DNA from 2 places in the Pseudoalteromonas sp. J2K-J031 genome. Region 1 is predicted to be linked to the other one. Evidence: predicted binding sites of a transcription regulator. Region 1 holds the regulator's gene; the other holds the start of a gene.
What was found. Region 1 encodes MetJ, which represses methionine synthesis genes. Its sites were predicted from a motif close to TAGACGTCTAGACGTCTA; they were not measured.

Region 1 (8,016 bases):
ACGAAATCTTACCTATTGATGTAAAATACACCCAATTACTGAACGGTTGAAAGCAAATGAGCAGAACGAAAACACGTAAAGGTGGCAGCCTTGCCCCAAAAAAATTAAGTAAAGATAAATTGAAAGAAATGCGCGCACTAAAAGATGTGCGTGCAAAAGCAAAAACAGGAAATAAACCTGGTACGCGTAATGCTGTTGAAAGTAAAAAAAGTCAAACAGAAAATACTGTGAAAAAAGACGTACAACCAGGCAAAGGAAGTAAAAAACCAGTTAGCTTAGTTGGCGGTGCTGCAGCTGTAATCGTGGCAGAGCCAGTACTGAAACGTCACCTTGAACCTCAAGTTGAATTGAAAAAGGTTGCCCCTGTCGAACTTTCTCCAGAGCAAGAGTTAGAGCAACTTGAAAATGATCAACGTTTACTTGATTTAATCGATCGCCATGAAGGTGGTGAATTGTTAACAGGTAAAGATGCCAAATACTTTAATACTAAAATCGCCCGTCATCAGGCTTTATGTGAGCTATTAGGCATCGAAGATGAAGATGATGAGCAAGATGATGATATGTATAGCCAGTTTTTATCAAATAATTTAGCTGATGAGTGGCTAGATGATGATGACGAGGACGATAAATGAGTGCGTTATTAATCGTAAGCTTTATTTTAGGTACGGTTATTATTGCAGGGCTGGCATTTTATGCTGGCCGACTCTTGCTCCAAGTAAAAGTACAAAATGAAAATATAGCGGCAAAAAAAGCAGAGTATTTAGCTCAGCAAGCACAGAAAAACCTTAAGTTATCCGACAGCATTAATTTGATTGCTAAAGCGATGAAAGAAAAGCAATGTGAATATTCGGAAGGGTGCTTACGCATTTGGGTCTTGATGTCACAATATCAGTTTGGGCAAGAGCTTGACTTAGTTAAGGCTTATCCAGGTGTTTATAAAATGTATGATGCGGTGAAAGATATGCCGACACATCAAGCCCGTAAAAAATACTCAAAGAAAGAGATTTTTCAGCAAGATTCTTTACGCTGGCGTAAAGAAGAAGAGTTTGAAGCTGAAATTATGCAAGATTTAGCGCTAATCATTGAGCGCTTTCCAGCAGATCCTGCTACAAAAACGGTACTCTAATCGTTTCAGTTATAAAAAAGCGACCACGAGGTCGCTTTTTTATTTTTTGAGCCGGTTAATCAACCTCAAAATTAGATAATCAATCTTCTCAGTTTGCTACTTACAACGTTTACAGTGTTGGATTAACATCCGATAGGTCAGTTATTAACACGGTAATCCTCTTCGGTGACTAGAGGTTAAATAACTTGTGAAAAACGGGTGAGCTTAGCTTGGCGCTGTAAATATGCATCAAACGCCATACAAATAATGCGAATAAATAGCCGCCCTTTTGCTGTTACCGTAATTGAGTTAGGCTCGATAGTGACCATATTATCGTCTGAAAGTGCGTGCAACTGCGTTAAAGCAGCTGAAAAGTAGTCATTAAAATCAATACCATACTTATTTTCAATTGTGGGTATATCAAGTGAAAAATGACAAATAAGTTGACGAATAACATCGGCTCTTAAACAATCGTCATCATTTAATGTCAGCCCTTTGCATACCGCAATTCCTTTAGTTTCTACAGCTTGGTAATAGTCTTTTAACTCTTTAGGATTTTGAAAAATACTTTTTCCAATCTGAGAGATTGAAGACACCCCTAAACCGAGTAAATCACAATCACCATGTGTGGTATAACCTTGGAAGTTACGATGTAAAAGCCCTTGTTGTTGTGCAAGCGCTAAGCTGTCTTCTTTCTTTGCAAAATGATCCATGCCAATTAATACATAACCAGCTGCGGTCATTTGCGCTAGGGTATTTTTAAACATAGTTAGCTTGTCTGCAGCGCTCGGTAAGTCTTGTTCTTTTATCTTGCGTTGTGCGGCAAAGCGGTCTGGGATATGGGCATAATTAAAGACTGACACTCTATCAGGTGACAGGCTAATAAGCTGATCTATTGTTGCAGCAAAACTTTCAGGTGTCTGTAATGGTAAACCATAAATCATATCGGTATTAACAGACTTAAAGCCAAGTTTTCGCGCTTCAAGCACTAAATTCGCGACATTTTCGGCACATTGTTCACGATTTACCGCTTTTTGCACTTCATCATTAAAATCTTGGATCCCAAATGAGACACGATTGAATCCTAAGCTATAAAGAGCAGTTAGCATGTTATCAGCAAGTGAGCGAGGATCTATTTCAATCCCTTTTTGTGCGTCAGGTTTAAAATTAAAATATTGATTCAGCATCTTAATCAAACGGCTCATTTGCGGTTCATCAAGAAAAGTTGGAGTGCCCCCACCCAAATGCAGTTGTTCCACTTCATAGTGTTGGAAAAATGGTGCTTGAGCTGCTATTTCTTGTTCTAGATAATCGAGGTATAAATCGGCTTTATGTTGATGGCGTGTCACTATTTTATTACAGCCACAGTAGTAGCAAAGCTGATGGCAAAACGGAATATGGATATAAAGTGAGAGTTTTTTATTGTTTGTATCCGTCAGTGCATGAAGCATCTCTTTTTTGGTAAAGCCATCATTAAATGATAGAGCTGTAGGATAAGAGGTATATCTTGGCCCTGAGACGTTATATTTCTTGATGAGCGAGTCATCCCAATCAATGGTATTTTGCACGACGAATGCCTTCGAGGAAGTTAGTTAGGCATAAAATTATAATCTTGCTACAAATCTCCGCTTTGATCTGGCACAAAGTCAATCAAAGTTATACAAAACGTAGTGTGGCTCAAATTGCAAATTTATTCACTTAGCCGAGTTAATTTCGAGCGTTGTTGCTGCGCGTTATTAATGCAACGCTAGCATTGACACTGAAATTTAAACTGGTCACATCTGTTTTTATCTTGAGGCTTAATGTGGTTTTTTAAAGGTAATTATTACGCAGTTAGACGTAGTTTGTTTGAGTGCTTACTTAATTTTTTATTGGTTGTATTCAGTTATAAAAAGCTAATTCCTTATGCTTTTTACAACTGTGTTCGATGATTTTATATTCATAATTTTGCTTATTTATATGCATAAATAAGTTATGTTGATAGGTAATTTCTGCGAAAGAGAGAGTAAAATCACTAAAAAAAGGTAGAATATAGGCAAATGATCGTTTTTTGATGTTTGACAGTATTTTACTTGAAATTCTGCTTAATACAGGTATCGTTAAACTCAGTAGCGAATTTTATCTCACTCTCACACTTAACTTCTTGCAGGAAAATATCGCCTCATGTCAGACTTTAGAGAACAAGCTTTAAAATATCATGCCGAACCCGTTCCAGGTAAAATCAGTATTGAATTATCAAAACCCGCTGAAACAGCCAAAGATCTTGCGCTAGCATATAGCCCAGGAGTTGCTGAGCCTGTTCGAGAAATTGCAGCAAATCCAGCTGATGCTTATAAATATACCGCTAAAGGTAATTTAGTTGCTGTTATTTCAAATGGTACGGCAATTTTGGGATTAGGAAATTTAGGCCCACTCGCATCTAAACCTGTGATGGAAGGTAAAGCGTTATTGTTTAAGCGCTTTGCGGGCATTGATTCTATTGATATTGAAGTAAAGCACCGCACTACAGAAGACTTCATTAATACGGTTGAAAATATTGCTGACACTTTTGGTGGCATCAATCTTGAAGATATTAAAGCACCTGAGTGTTTTGAAATCGAAAAAGCCTTAATTGAGCGTTGTGATATTCCAGTATTTCATGATGACCAGCATGGCACTGCGATTGTAACTGCAGCAGGTATGCTTAATGCGTTAGAAGTACAAGGTAAAAACTTGCATGATGCGCAAATCGTGTGTTTGGGCGCAGGTGCGGCCGCGATAGCCTGTATGGAGCTTTTGATTAAGTGTGGTGCTCAGCGTGAGCATATTTATATGCTAGATCGCAAAGGCGTCATTCATACGCGTCGTGATGATTTAAACGAATATAAAGAGCTGTTTGCAAATAATACTGATAAGCGCACTTTGCAAGATGTGATCACTGATGCCGATGTGTTTGTTGGTGTGTCAGGCCCTAATTTAATTACAGCGGATGACTTAAAGTTAATGGCTGATAAGCCTGTTGTTTTTGCATGTTCGAATCCAGATCCTGAGATTCATCCCGATGAAGCAAATGCAGCGCGTTCAGATTTAATCATGGCAACAGGCCGTTCTGATTATCCAAACCAAGTGAATAACGTGTTGTGTTTTCCGTTTATTTTCCGTGGTGCGCTTGATGTGCGAGCAAAAACAATTAATGATGAAATGAAAATTGCTGCGGTAAATGCAATTCGCCAGATAGCGAAGGAGCCTGTTCCTGTTGAGGTGTTGCAAGCTGCTGGTGTCGATGGATTGGAATTTGGTAAGCACTATATTATTCCAAAACCAATGGATCCGCGTTTATTGCCTCGAGTGGCATTGGCAGTGGCCAAAGCTGCGGTAGCATCAGGAGTTGCTAGAATTCCTTTACCAGATAATTACATGGAATAATTAATACGTTAAAAAAGCCTCAACTTAGTTGAGGCTTTTTTTATTCGTCTTCTAAAACGGGGAGTTCTAATCCCATTCTAAGCATAATGTCGCGGACTTCGGCTGGCACATGTTCAGGGTTATCTTTACGTAAATCTTCATCATTAGGTAGCGGTTGACCAGTAAAAGCATGAAGAAAAGCTTCACATAACAATTCACTATTGGTGGCGTGGCGTAAGTTATTAACTTGGCGGCGCGTACGCTCATCAGTTAACACTTTAAGCACATTTAGTGGGATAGAAACGGTAATTTTTTTTACTTGCTCAGATTTTTTACCGTGCTCTGCATATGGGTGAATGTATTCACCATTCCATTTTGTTGCCATAAATATTGGTTGCCTTAATTGAACTGCGTGCCTTGTTTGCCAATGTTGTAATGATTATAAATTCAAAAAGATATTATTTATAATCTAAAGTTATTGGCTTTGTCGTGGCGAAATTTTATCGGTTTAAAATATATAGTCAAATACCATTTATTTAGCTATTTAGACGTATAAATGTTTTGACTTCTCCTTGATGATAATCTAACCTTTTAGACGTCTAAACATCTAACTGTTTGTGGGTTTTAAAATGAACGATACCAAAAAAACGACTATCGCAGTCCGTAAAGGAATTGAAGCGGATAAACATCATGGTGCTGTTGTACCACCTCTTTATTTATCAACGACTTATTCGTTTGCTGATTTCAATACTAAACGTGCATATGACTATGGCCGCAGTGGTAACCCTACGCGTGATATTTTAGCTGAAACATTAGCAGAGCTTGAAGGTGGCGTTAAAGGCATTGTTACAGCAACGGGTATGGCCGCAGTTCATTTGGTCACTCAATTGTTATCAAGTCAAGATACACTCGTGATCCCGCATGATTGTTATGGTGGTAGTTATCGTTTATTTACCAGCTTAGAAAGACGTGGTTTATTAAAATTAAAGGTAGTTAATTTTACACTTGAGCAAAGTTTTGTAGAAATTGAGCAAATCAAACCAAAATTAATTTGGATTGAAACACCGAGCAACCCGTTATTGCGTTTGACTGATATTGCTAAAGTTGTCGCTACGGCGCAAAAATGCGGCGCATTAGTGGCTGCAGATAACACCTTTTTATCACCAGCTTTGCAAAATCCAATTGAGTTCGGGGTTGATGTTGTTGTGCATTCAACCACTAAATATATTAATGGTCACTCAGATGTAGTGGGTGGCGCTGTTATAGTTCGTACGCAAGAGTTAGGTGATGAGCTTGCTTGGTGGGCTAATAACATTGGTATTACTGGTGCGCCATTTGATAGTTATTTAACCTTGCGTGGCATTCGTACATTAAATGTTAGGATTAAACAACATGAGCAAAATGCTTTTGCAATTGCACAATATTTAGAGCGTAGTCCTTTTATTAAAAGTGTTTATTACCCGGGCCTTGAATCGCATCCGCAGCATGAGTTAGCGAAAAAACAACAACGTGGTTTTGGTGGGATGGTGAGTTTTGATATCAAAGGTGATATCAATGATGCCGCCCGCTTTTTAACTAATTTTAAGCATTTCACGTTGGCTGAGTCTTTAGGTGGCGTTGAAAGTTTAATTTGCCACCCTGCGACTATGACGCATGCAGGGATGGATCCAAAAGCACGTTTAGAAGCCGGTGTGGGTGATACATTAATTCGAATTTCCGTTGGTATTGAAGATGTTGAAGATTTATTAGCTGATTTAGAACGAAATTTTTCTGAAACTCGCCCAGGTGAGGCGGATATTAGCCCGGTATCTGTTTCAAAATCAGTGCAATCAGACGAGAAAAATGACTCTTCTGCTGCATTTAGTTTTAGTCCCGCTCACGTTGCATTATGGTAATTTAATATGATTCGTTCAGTTCATAAATTTGGTGGTTCTAGCTTAAGCAGCGCGCAGCGATATCATGCGGTCGCCAATATAATTTTACAACAAGCCACATTAGGTGACGTGATTGTTGTTTCTGCGGCAGGTAAAACAACCGATACATTAGTTAAATTGTGGCAAAGTTATCAGCAGTCTGATCAACAGGCCGTAAATGATGTTTTGGCCTTACTCTCTGCAAATCAGTTTGATTTAATTAATGACTTATTAACCGATACTTTTAAAAAAGTGGCATTAGAGCAATTAGATTCAGAGCTTATTTCGATTACTAAAAAAATTACTCAAAAGCATCTCGAAGAAGCGCATCTTTTAGCTCATGGTGAGCTGTGGTCTGCACGATTACTTGGCTTATATTTACAGCAACTTAGTGTTGCCGCACAAAGCTTTGATGCAAGAGATTTACTGGTTTTAGAGCAAGGTGTTTTACTGCATCAACAAAATGAAAGTGCTTGCCAGCAGTTTAATCTTGATAAATATAATGTTGTTACAGGCTTTATAGCCAGTGACGAGCAAGGTAATACAGTGACGTTAGGGCGTAATGGCAGTGATTACAGCGCTACGTTATTTGCACGTTATATCTCTGCTGCCAGTGTTTCAATATGGACTGATACCCAAGGCGTATTTAGTACTGATCCACGTAAAGTAAAGCAGGCTATTCGTTATGGCAAAATTTGTCGTGGTCAGGCAAATTTACTTGCTCGATTAGGTAATCCGGTTTTACATGCCAAAACATTAACACCGCTTAAAGATACCGACATTAAGCTCGTTGTGCGCAGCAGTTTTGATAGTAGTAGTGCAGCGACTGAAATTGTGAAAGAGGGTTTTGCCAAACAAAAGCGCTTTATCACTAATTTAGATCATTACGATTTATTAAAAGTAGCTGATTTACATGAAGGTGAAGTAGGTGAGCTTAGTCGAGTAGTGCAGCACGCTTTGCATCATTTTGTTGAACAAGGTGAAGTATATTTACTCGTACCAGCTGCTTTGGGGCGTCAGGTATTGGCCTTGTTGGCTGGGCGTTGTAATTTAGTCGAGTCGAACGTTTCAGGTATCGCTTTAGTTTGCCAACATGGTGATGGTCATCAGTTGGCACAGGCCGCAAAATCAATTTTGGCAGAAAATAATGTTAATTTACGTTTTGCTTATAGCCATGATGATTATTGTATTCTGCTTTGTGAGCAGCAGTTTGATACCGATAGACTGACAATTTTGCATGATAAGTTAGTCAGTGTGTCACAAGAGTTAGCTGTGGTTGTTGCAGGTTTGGGCAATGTTGGTACCGTGTTTCTTGAACAGTTAAAAGAGCAGTTAAGTCGTCTCAATACATTGTTGCCTGTGGAATTGGTTGGTTTAATTCGAAGCGAGCAAATGCTATTCAATCCAACCGGTATTGATGTACAAAATTGGCAAGCTGCGTGGCAGGAAAATTCAGTTTCATATCATGAAACTGAATTATTAAGCCATTTGGCTGAGCTTGATTATGAACATAAGTTAGTAATTGATATCACAGCAAGTGAGCAGTTTAGTCAATTATACCCTCAATTTGTTGAGCATAACTGTCATCTTATTTGCGCTAATAAATATGCAGGA
Region 2 (8,016 bases), 340 kb from region 1:
AACCAGTAAAGCCAATAGCTGCGCCGTACATGAGCAGTTCTTGTTTCTCTTTTTCCGTATTATTAGCAACAATAGCTGTTTGTTGTGTACTTTGTTGCTTGGCAATTGAAAGCTTTTTAATCAATTGGGCAATTTCATCATTCAACATTGAATTTTGTTGTTGTAACTCGGGTAATTGTTCGCTTTGAAGTTGTAAATTATTTTCTAGTTCAGCGACTTTATCTTTCAATAATTGATTTTCAATGGTTAAACCACTTTTTTTAGTCACAAAACGTTGATCAACCCAACCAGTTCGGCCTTTATCATCTTTTACTTGGGTGTAGCCATCTTGCTCGGTGATCAATTCAAGTGGGCTACCTGCATTGATAGAGCCGATAATTCTAAAGTTTTTACCTGCACCCGCATGCATATAGATGTACAAATCATCGATGATATAGCCAGTTTGGATAGTATCGTTATTGGGAGTTGGTTGTTCAGTCGTTTCTGCACTGATACTCATTGTGGTGATGAGCAGCCCTGCGGTGAGTAAAAATTGTTTAAACATCCCCAAACCTTTGATTATTAATTATGATTATTTGCCGACAAATAGTATGAATTTACTCAAGTAATAGCAAGCATCTCAATCAAAGAGCTTCCTTTATAGGTAAAATAAGTAAAAAATTTGCATTGAATGGGGGGGATGGTTTATTTTGGACGCTCAATTAATTACCTTAAAAGCTATCTAACCTCTATGGATACAGAGATAGAACTGAAATTCCTTGTTTCAGATACCGTTATCGCCCACATTCCGGGACTTATTACTCAGTTTGGTAAGAGAATAACAAATTTCCCCGCACGTAATTTACTTAATGCGTATTTTGATACTCCAAACCGTGAGTTACGCGCGCTTGATATAGGATTGCGTACTCGCTGTTGTGATGGTGAATGTGAGCAAACGATAAAATTAGCCGGTGAAGTAGTCGGTGGCTTACATCAACGTCCTGAATACAATGTTGCTCTTAGCGGAAACCGCCCAGATCTTGAGGCTTTTCCTGCTAATATTTGGCCTCATGGCATGCAAATAAGTGCGATTAATCAAAGTCTCTATCCTATTTTTAGTACTAACTTTATTCGCCGCACTTGGTTAGTTGAAACTGAAAATGGCTCAGAGATTGAGGTTGTAGTAGATAAAGGGCAAGTGAGTGCAAGTAGCCAGTATGTCGGGATCTGTGAAGTTGAGATGGAGCTTAAAAAAGGCCATCGCAGTGATATTTTTGCCCTAGCTAAACAGTTAATTGCTTGCTCTGAAGTGCGATTAGGTTTGTATAGCAAAGCGGCGCGTGGGTATATGTTGGCTGATCATAAGCCATTAAAAGCCGATAATTACATCAATTACGTTCCTTTATCTGATGAAATGACGCAAGAGCAAGCCTTAATCGCTTGTTTAAATTATGGTATTCGTTTTGTGCAAAAGCATGAGCAATGTTATTTCGAAGACGCAAAATTTAAAACGCTTAAGTTAATGATGGATGGCGTAGCGCTTATCCGCCATACCTTGTGTTTATTCGAAGCGATAGTCGATAAGTCGACTACAGAGCATTTACGCCAAGAGTTAAAATGGCTCGCGCAGACTTTTTCGTGGGTAGAAGGTGCGATACAAATAAAGACTTTTACCTCTAAAAAGCATGCGTATTATAAAAAAATAAGCAAAGCGCCAAGCTTAAGCGCTGTGATTGACGAGATTCGTGAAAATCGCCCTCGTATTCGCTCAATTAAAGCCATATTTCAATCACCTCGATACAATAATTTAATTTTATCCTTAACTACTTTTTTAGTTGATAAATCATGGCGTAATACATGGTCAGCACACAGTGTGCAAGCAGCAGAATTAAAAGTTGTCGATATTGCCGCTGATTTATTTGAAAAAGATTGGCGAGAAATGCAAACCTTGATGCCCCTTGAGCATACTCTCAGTGCTGAGGACTATTTAGCACACAAACAAGCGTTGCAACGAAATTTGCTCAGTGGCGCGTGTTTAGGCTCGCTTTTTTCATCACCTAAACGTGACGAATATCGTAGCCCTTGGTTCGATATCATTGAAGGGATTGATGAATTGAGTACTTTAAATTATTTACAGCGCTTGTCTGAACAGCAATCTGATGAGGAATTAGCCAATATTAAAATTTGGTTAACACAAAAAACAGATAATTTAGTTGCTGCGATGGAGCAGAGTCGTCAAGTGACTTTGAAGCAAATACCGTATTGGCGCTAACTAAAGTGCTTAAAGTAATCGGAGCGTTTTACATCACTGTAATGTGCTCTGTTGCTTTAGCTGAACAGACTGACTGGAAGTGGGTGAGTAGTAAGCAAGGGGTTGATTTATTTCAACAAGAAACTGAATCAGGCTTAGTAAAGATTAAAGCGCATATGGTCTCTACAGGGACTCCTTCTGCGTTTGTTGCGTTGTTACATGATACCGAAAATGCACCTCTTTGGATTGATCGAGTGGTAAAAGTAGAAGTGCTTGCTCAACCAAGTGAGCGCGAGTTTATTGTTTATACTCAATTCTCGGCGCCTTGGCCGCTCAAAAATAGAGATATGCTGACTTATTCTAATTATTATACGCAAGCTGATGGCAGCTTTGCTTTTGATATTACAGATCAGCATCAATTACTTAAAGGGTATCAAAATCAGCGCATGTCGGATCAGACAGTCCGTATTAAAGATGTACGCGCTCATTGGCAGGTTAAAGCTTTGTCGGACAATACTATTGAGATTGAATATCACGCATTTGCTGATCCCAATGGCATCGCCCCTAGCTGGCTGGTGAATAAAATGGTTTTAAAAAGTGCGCAGAAAACGTTTGTTAATATACGGTCTCGGTTGCAATAAAAAAGGCGCTAGGCGCCTTTTTTATTATTTAACTAAGTTAATATTAGTTAATTACAGACCAGCTGCTGCACGAAGTGCTTCGGCTTTATCTGTTTTTTCCCACGGGAATTCTTCACGACCAAAGTGTCCGTATGCTGCAGTTGGCAAGTAGATTGGGCGTTCTAAATCAAGCATTTGAATTAAACCGTATGGGCGTAAGTCAAAATGCGCACGGATTAGTTCAATTAAACGTGACTCATCAAGTTTGCTTGTGCCAAATGTTTCAACGCTGATAGAAGTTGGCTCAGCCACACCAATCGCATAAGACACTTGTAATTCACATTTGTCAGCAAGACCCGCGGCAACAATGTTTTTAGCTACATAACGTGCTGCATATGCTGCTGAACGGTCAACTTTTGATGGATCTTTACCAGAGAAAGCCCCACCGCCGTGACGTGCCATACCACCGTATGTATCTACGATGATTTTACGGCCAGTTAAACCACAGTCACCCATAGGACCACCAATTACAAAGCGACCTGTAGGGTTAATAAAAAACTTAGTTGCTTTACTGATTAATTCAGCAGGTAGTACCGGCTTAATAATCGTTTCCATCACAGCTTCAACTAAATCAGCTTGAGCAATCGAATCACAGTGCTGCGTTGATAATACAACTGCATCAATTGCAACTGGTTTGCCATTTTCATAAGCAAAAGTAACTTGTGATTTAGCGTCAGGGCGTAACCACGGTAATGTACCGTCTTTACGAACTTGCGCTTGACGTTGAACTAAGCGATGAGAATATGTAATAGGAGCAGGCATTAATACTTCGGTTTCATTACATGCATAACCAAACATTAAACCTTGATCGCCAGCGCCTTGTTCTTCAGGGCTCTTACGATCAACACCTTGGTTAATATCAGGAGATTGCTTGCCGATAGTATTTAAAATAGCACAAGAGTCGGCATCAAAACCCATATCAGAATGCGTGTAACCAATTTCACGTACTGTTTTACGTGTTAACTCTTCGATATCAACCCAAGCACTAGTAGTGATTTCGCCACCTACCATCACCATACCTGTTTTTACGTATGTTTCGCAGGCTACGCGTGCTTTAGGGTCTTGTTCTAAGATTGCATCTAGAACCGCATCAGAAATCTGGTCCGCGATTTTATCCGGATGACCTTCAGATACAGATTCAGAAGTAAATAAATGTCTTGCCATTTTATTAATACTCACAAAAATCGCGCCCACGTAGGTGGTAAATTGCGCTTAAAAAATCAAGGGGCGTATTTTATATGAAAGTGACTTTTTTTCATAGTTGTTTTACGCCTAGATGGCCAAATTAAAATATTCAGACCATATTGTTATTAGAAAGTAACAAACAAGCCTTATTATTGCTGGTTTTTTCATTGCTCCCACTGGTTTAATAAGTAAGAATAGCTTCATACCCAAACTAATTGGGACTTACAACCAGCGCAAACACACTTAAAGGTAGGAGAATTCATGCCGTCTCGCAAAGAACTTGCTAACGCAATTCGTGTCTTATCAATGGACGCAGTACAAAAGGCCAACTCAGGCCACCCTGGAGCCCCGATGGGCATGGCTGATATCGCAGAAGTACTATGGCGCGATTATCTAAAGCACAGCCCAACAAATCCAGAGTGGGTAGATAGAGATCGATTTATTCTCTCTAACGGCCACGGTTCAATGCTAATTTATTCTCTTTTACATTTAAGTGGTTATGAGCTTTCAATTGACGATTTAAAAAATTTCCGTCAAATGCATTCTAAAACCCCTGGTCATCCAGAATATGGTTATGCCCCAGGTATCGAGACCACTACGGGCCCGCTTGGCCAAGGGATCACAAATGCAGTGGGTATGGCGATTGCTGAAAAAGCATTAGCGTCACAATTTAATCGTGAAGGCCATGATATTGTTGATCATTACACATATACCTTTTTAGGTGATGGTTGTTTAATGGAAGGTATTTCTCATGAAGCTTGTTCATTAGCCGGTACATTAGGCTTAGGTAAGCTGGTTGCATTTTGGGATGACAACGGTATTTCTATTGATGGTGAAGTTGAAGGCTGGTTTACTGACGATACGCCTGCGCGCTTTGAAGCATATGGCTGGCATGTGGTGCGTAATGTTGATGGTCATAATAGCGAAGCGGTGCGTGCAGCTATTGATGAAGCCCGTGCGCAAACAACAAAACCAACACTTATTTGCTGTAAAACCATTATCGGTTTTGGTTCACCGAATAAATCGGGTAGCCATGATTGCCACGGTGCGCCACTAGGCGATGCAGAAATTGCTGCGGCTCGTGAATTCTTAGGCTGGGAGCATGGCCCATTTGATATTCCTGCTGATATTTATGATGCATGGGATAACAAAGTGAAAGGCGCTGACAGTGAAGCTAGCTGGAATTCAAAATTTGCCGCTTATAAAGCTGCATATCCAGAATTAGCTGCTGAATTTGTTCGTCGTAATAACAGCGAATTACCAGCAGATTGGGCTGAGAAATCAAAAGCCTATATTGAGCAGTTACAAGCCAATCCAGCCAATATAGCCTCACGTAAAGCGTCACAAAATGCTTTAGAAGCCTTTGGGCCGTTACTGCCTGAGTTTATGGGTGGTTCGGCGGACTTAGCGGGTTCAAATTTAACGATTTGGTCTGGTTCTAAAGGTCTCACAGCTGATGATGCATCAGGAAATTACGTATTTTACGGTGTGCGTGAATTTGGTATGTCGGCCATTATGAACGGCATCACCTTACATAAAGGATTTATTCCTTATGGCGCAACTTTCCTTATGTTTATGGAATACGCACGTAACGCTGTGCGTATGGCTGCGTTAATGAAGCAACCTGCTATTTTTGTTTATACCCATGACTCGATTGGTTTAGGTGAAGATGGTCCAACCCATCAACCTGTAGAGCAAATTGCGAGCATGCGTTTAACACCAAATTTAGACAACTGGCGTCCATGTGACCAAGTTGAATCTGCGGTTGCTTGGAAAGCGGCTATTGAACGTAAGGATGGCCCAACAACACTTATTTTCTCGCGTCAAAATTTAGCGCAACAAACACGCTCAGCTGAGCAATTAGCTAATGTAGCTAAAGGTGGCTATGTATTGTCATGTGATGGTAATCCAGAAATTATCTTAATTGCGACGGGTTCTGAAGTGCAACTGGCACAAGATTCGGCAGCAGCACTGCGTGCGCAAGGTAAAAAAGTACGCGTAGTTTCAATGCCATCAACCGATGTATTTGAAGCGCAAGATGCTGCATACAAAGAATCTGTATTGCCTAAAGCGGTTAGTCGCCGTGTCGCGATTGAAGCAGGTATTGCTGATTACTGGTACAAATATGTTGGCTTAAACGGCGCTGTCATTGGTATGACAACGTTTGGTGAGTCTGCACCTGCCGGTGAATTATTCAAGCATTTTGGCTTTACGGTTGAAAACATAGTTGAAAAATCAATCGCACTTTTTTAATCTAACTTAAAAAGTGATAGCTTAATAGCCTACAAAGCCAGCCGAGTTGCTGGCTTTTTTATAACAAAAAATAAGCTATGAAATTGCGAAATAAGCATCGATTTTAGGTGTGTTTAAATTCAAAAGTTTATTTTAGATAAACCAAGAATCCTTAATTTATATTGCCTTAGTTTTTCTAATCTGAAAATTAATTATTTTCGCTATCGAAGATGGCGCGGGTCGTTTACAATAGCGCCATTAATTAATTGTAAATCTAAAGTTGTCGTTTATTGTTAGGGTGTTGACTAGCACTTGGACAATGATTTTGCTGCTTTAGCTACTTTTATCATGCGGAACCCTTTTTTAGATGGCAATTAGACTTGCAATAAATGGTTTTGGTCGCATCGGTCGTAATATCGTACGCGCTATTTACGAGTCCGAACAACACGATCGCTTTAAAGTCGTCGCAATTAATGAACTTGCCGAGCCGCAAGGAATTGCCCACCTGTTAAAATACGACACCTCTCACGGTCGTTTTAAATTTCCTGTTCAGCTAGATGGCGATTCTTTAAATGTTGCTGGCGATAGCATTGCTTTATTTGCCCTTGAATCACCAGCTGATTTACCTTGGGCTGAGCTTGATGTGGATGTGGTTTTAGAATGTACCGGTGTTTATCATTCCCGAGAGCACGCACAAATTCATTTAGCTGCAGGTGCCAAAAAAGTACTCTTTTCTCAACCTGCCGATGCCGATATGGATGCCACAATTGTTTATGGCATTAACGATGATGAGCTACAAGCTTCGCACACGATTGTATCGAATGGTTCATGTACTACAAATTGTATCGTGCCAGTCATTAAAGTAATTGATGATGCTTTTGGCATTGAGTCTGGTGCTATTACTACTATTCACGCTTCAATGCATGACCAGCAAGTAATTGATGCATATCATCCCGATTTACGCCGTACTCGCGCAGCAAGTCAGTCGATTATTCCTGTTGATACCAAACTTGCTCGCGGTATCGAGCGAATTTTACCCAAATTTCATGGCCGTTTTGAAGCGATTGCCGTACGAGTCCCAACTATTAATGTCACCGCAATGGATTTAAGTGTCACTCTTAATACCGACGTAGATTTAGCGGATATTAATCGAGTGATTAAAGCGGCTGCGGGTGGGCGGTTGACGGGTATTTTAGATTACACCGAAGAGCCATTGGTATCAGTCGATTTTAATCATGATCCACATTCTTGTATTATTGATGGTACACAAACACGTGTTAGTCATAAACGTCTAGTAAAGTTACTGGTTTGGTGTGATAACGAATGGGGTTTTGCTCATCGCATGCTTGATACTTCATTTGCGATGATGAGTGCCAAATAATCGTTAAAAATTAATTTATTGCGTATGTCGTTTACTAATTAGTAAATGAATTTTAGTTGAAAAAGGAGCAGACAATGTCAGTCATTAAAATGGCCGATTTAGATTTAGCAGGCAAACGCGTGTTAATTCGTGAAGACTTAAATGTACCAGTGAAAAATGGCAAAGTGACCTCAGATGCGCGCATTCGAGCTTCTTTGCCAACGATTAAATTAGCCCTTGAAAAAGGCGCTAAAGTAATGGTGATGTCACATCTAGGTCGCCCAACTGAAGGCGAATACAATGAAGAATTTTCGCTTGCTCCTGTTGTT

Region 2: metK (methionine adenosyltransferase) is a predicted target of MetJ. The motif match lies at 4,176-4,193, and genes of this name have one in related genera.

What each region holds. Positions count from the first base shown of each region.
Region 1 covers NZ_CM200279.1:392,975-400,990, forward strand. The annotation lists gene AC3KZC_RS01840 (class I SAM-dependent methyltransferase) at 1-1, shown strand, start outside; gene yihI (Der GTPase-activating protein YihI) at 57-632, shown strand; gene AC3KZC_RS01850 (DUF2489 domain-containing protein) at 629-1,126, shown strand; gene hemN (oxygen-independent coproporphyrinogen III oxidase) at 1,303-2,673, opposite strand; gene AC3KZC_RS01860 (malic enzyme-like NAD(P)-binding protein) at 3,269-4,510, shown strand; gene metJ (met regulon transcriptional regulator MetJ) at 4,551-4,874, opposite strand; gene metB (cystathionine gamma-synthase) at 5,119-6,384, shown strand; gene metL (bifunctional aspartate kinase/homoserine dehydrogenase II) at 6,391-8,016, shown strand, end outside.
Region 2 covers NZ_CM200279.1:734,677-742,692, forward strand. The annotation lists gene AC3KZC_RS03360 (TIGR04211 family SH3 domain-containing protein) at 1-544, opposite strand, end outside; gene AC3KZC_RS03365 (CYTH and CHAD domain-containing protein) at 731-2,251, shown strand; gene AC3KZC_RS03370 (START domain-containing protein) at 2,257-2,871, shown strand; gene metK (methionine adenosyltransferase) at 2,923-4,074, opposite strand; gene tkt (transketolase) at 4,357-6,348, shown strand; gene epd (erythrose-4-phosphate dehydrogenase) at 6,695-7,708, shown strand; gene AC3KZC_RS03390 (phosphoglycerate kinase) at 7,783-8,016, shown strand, end outside.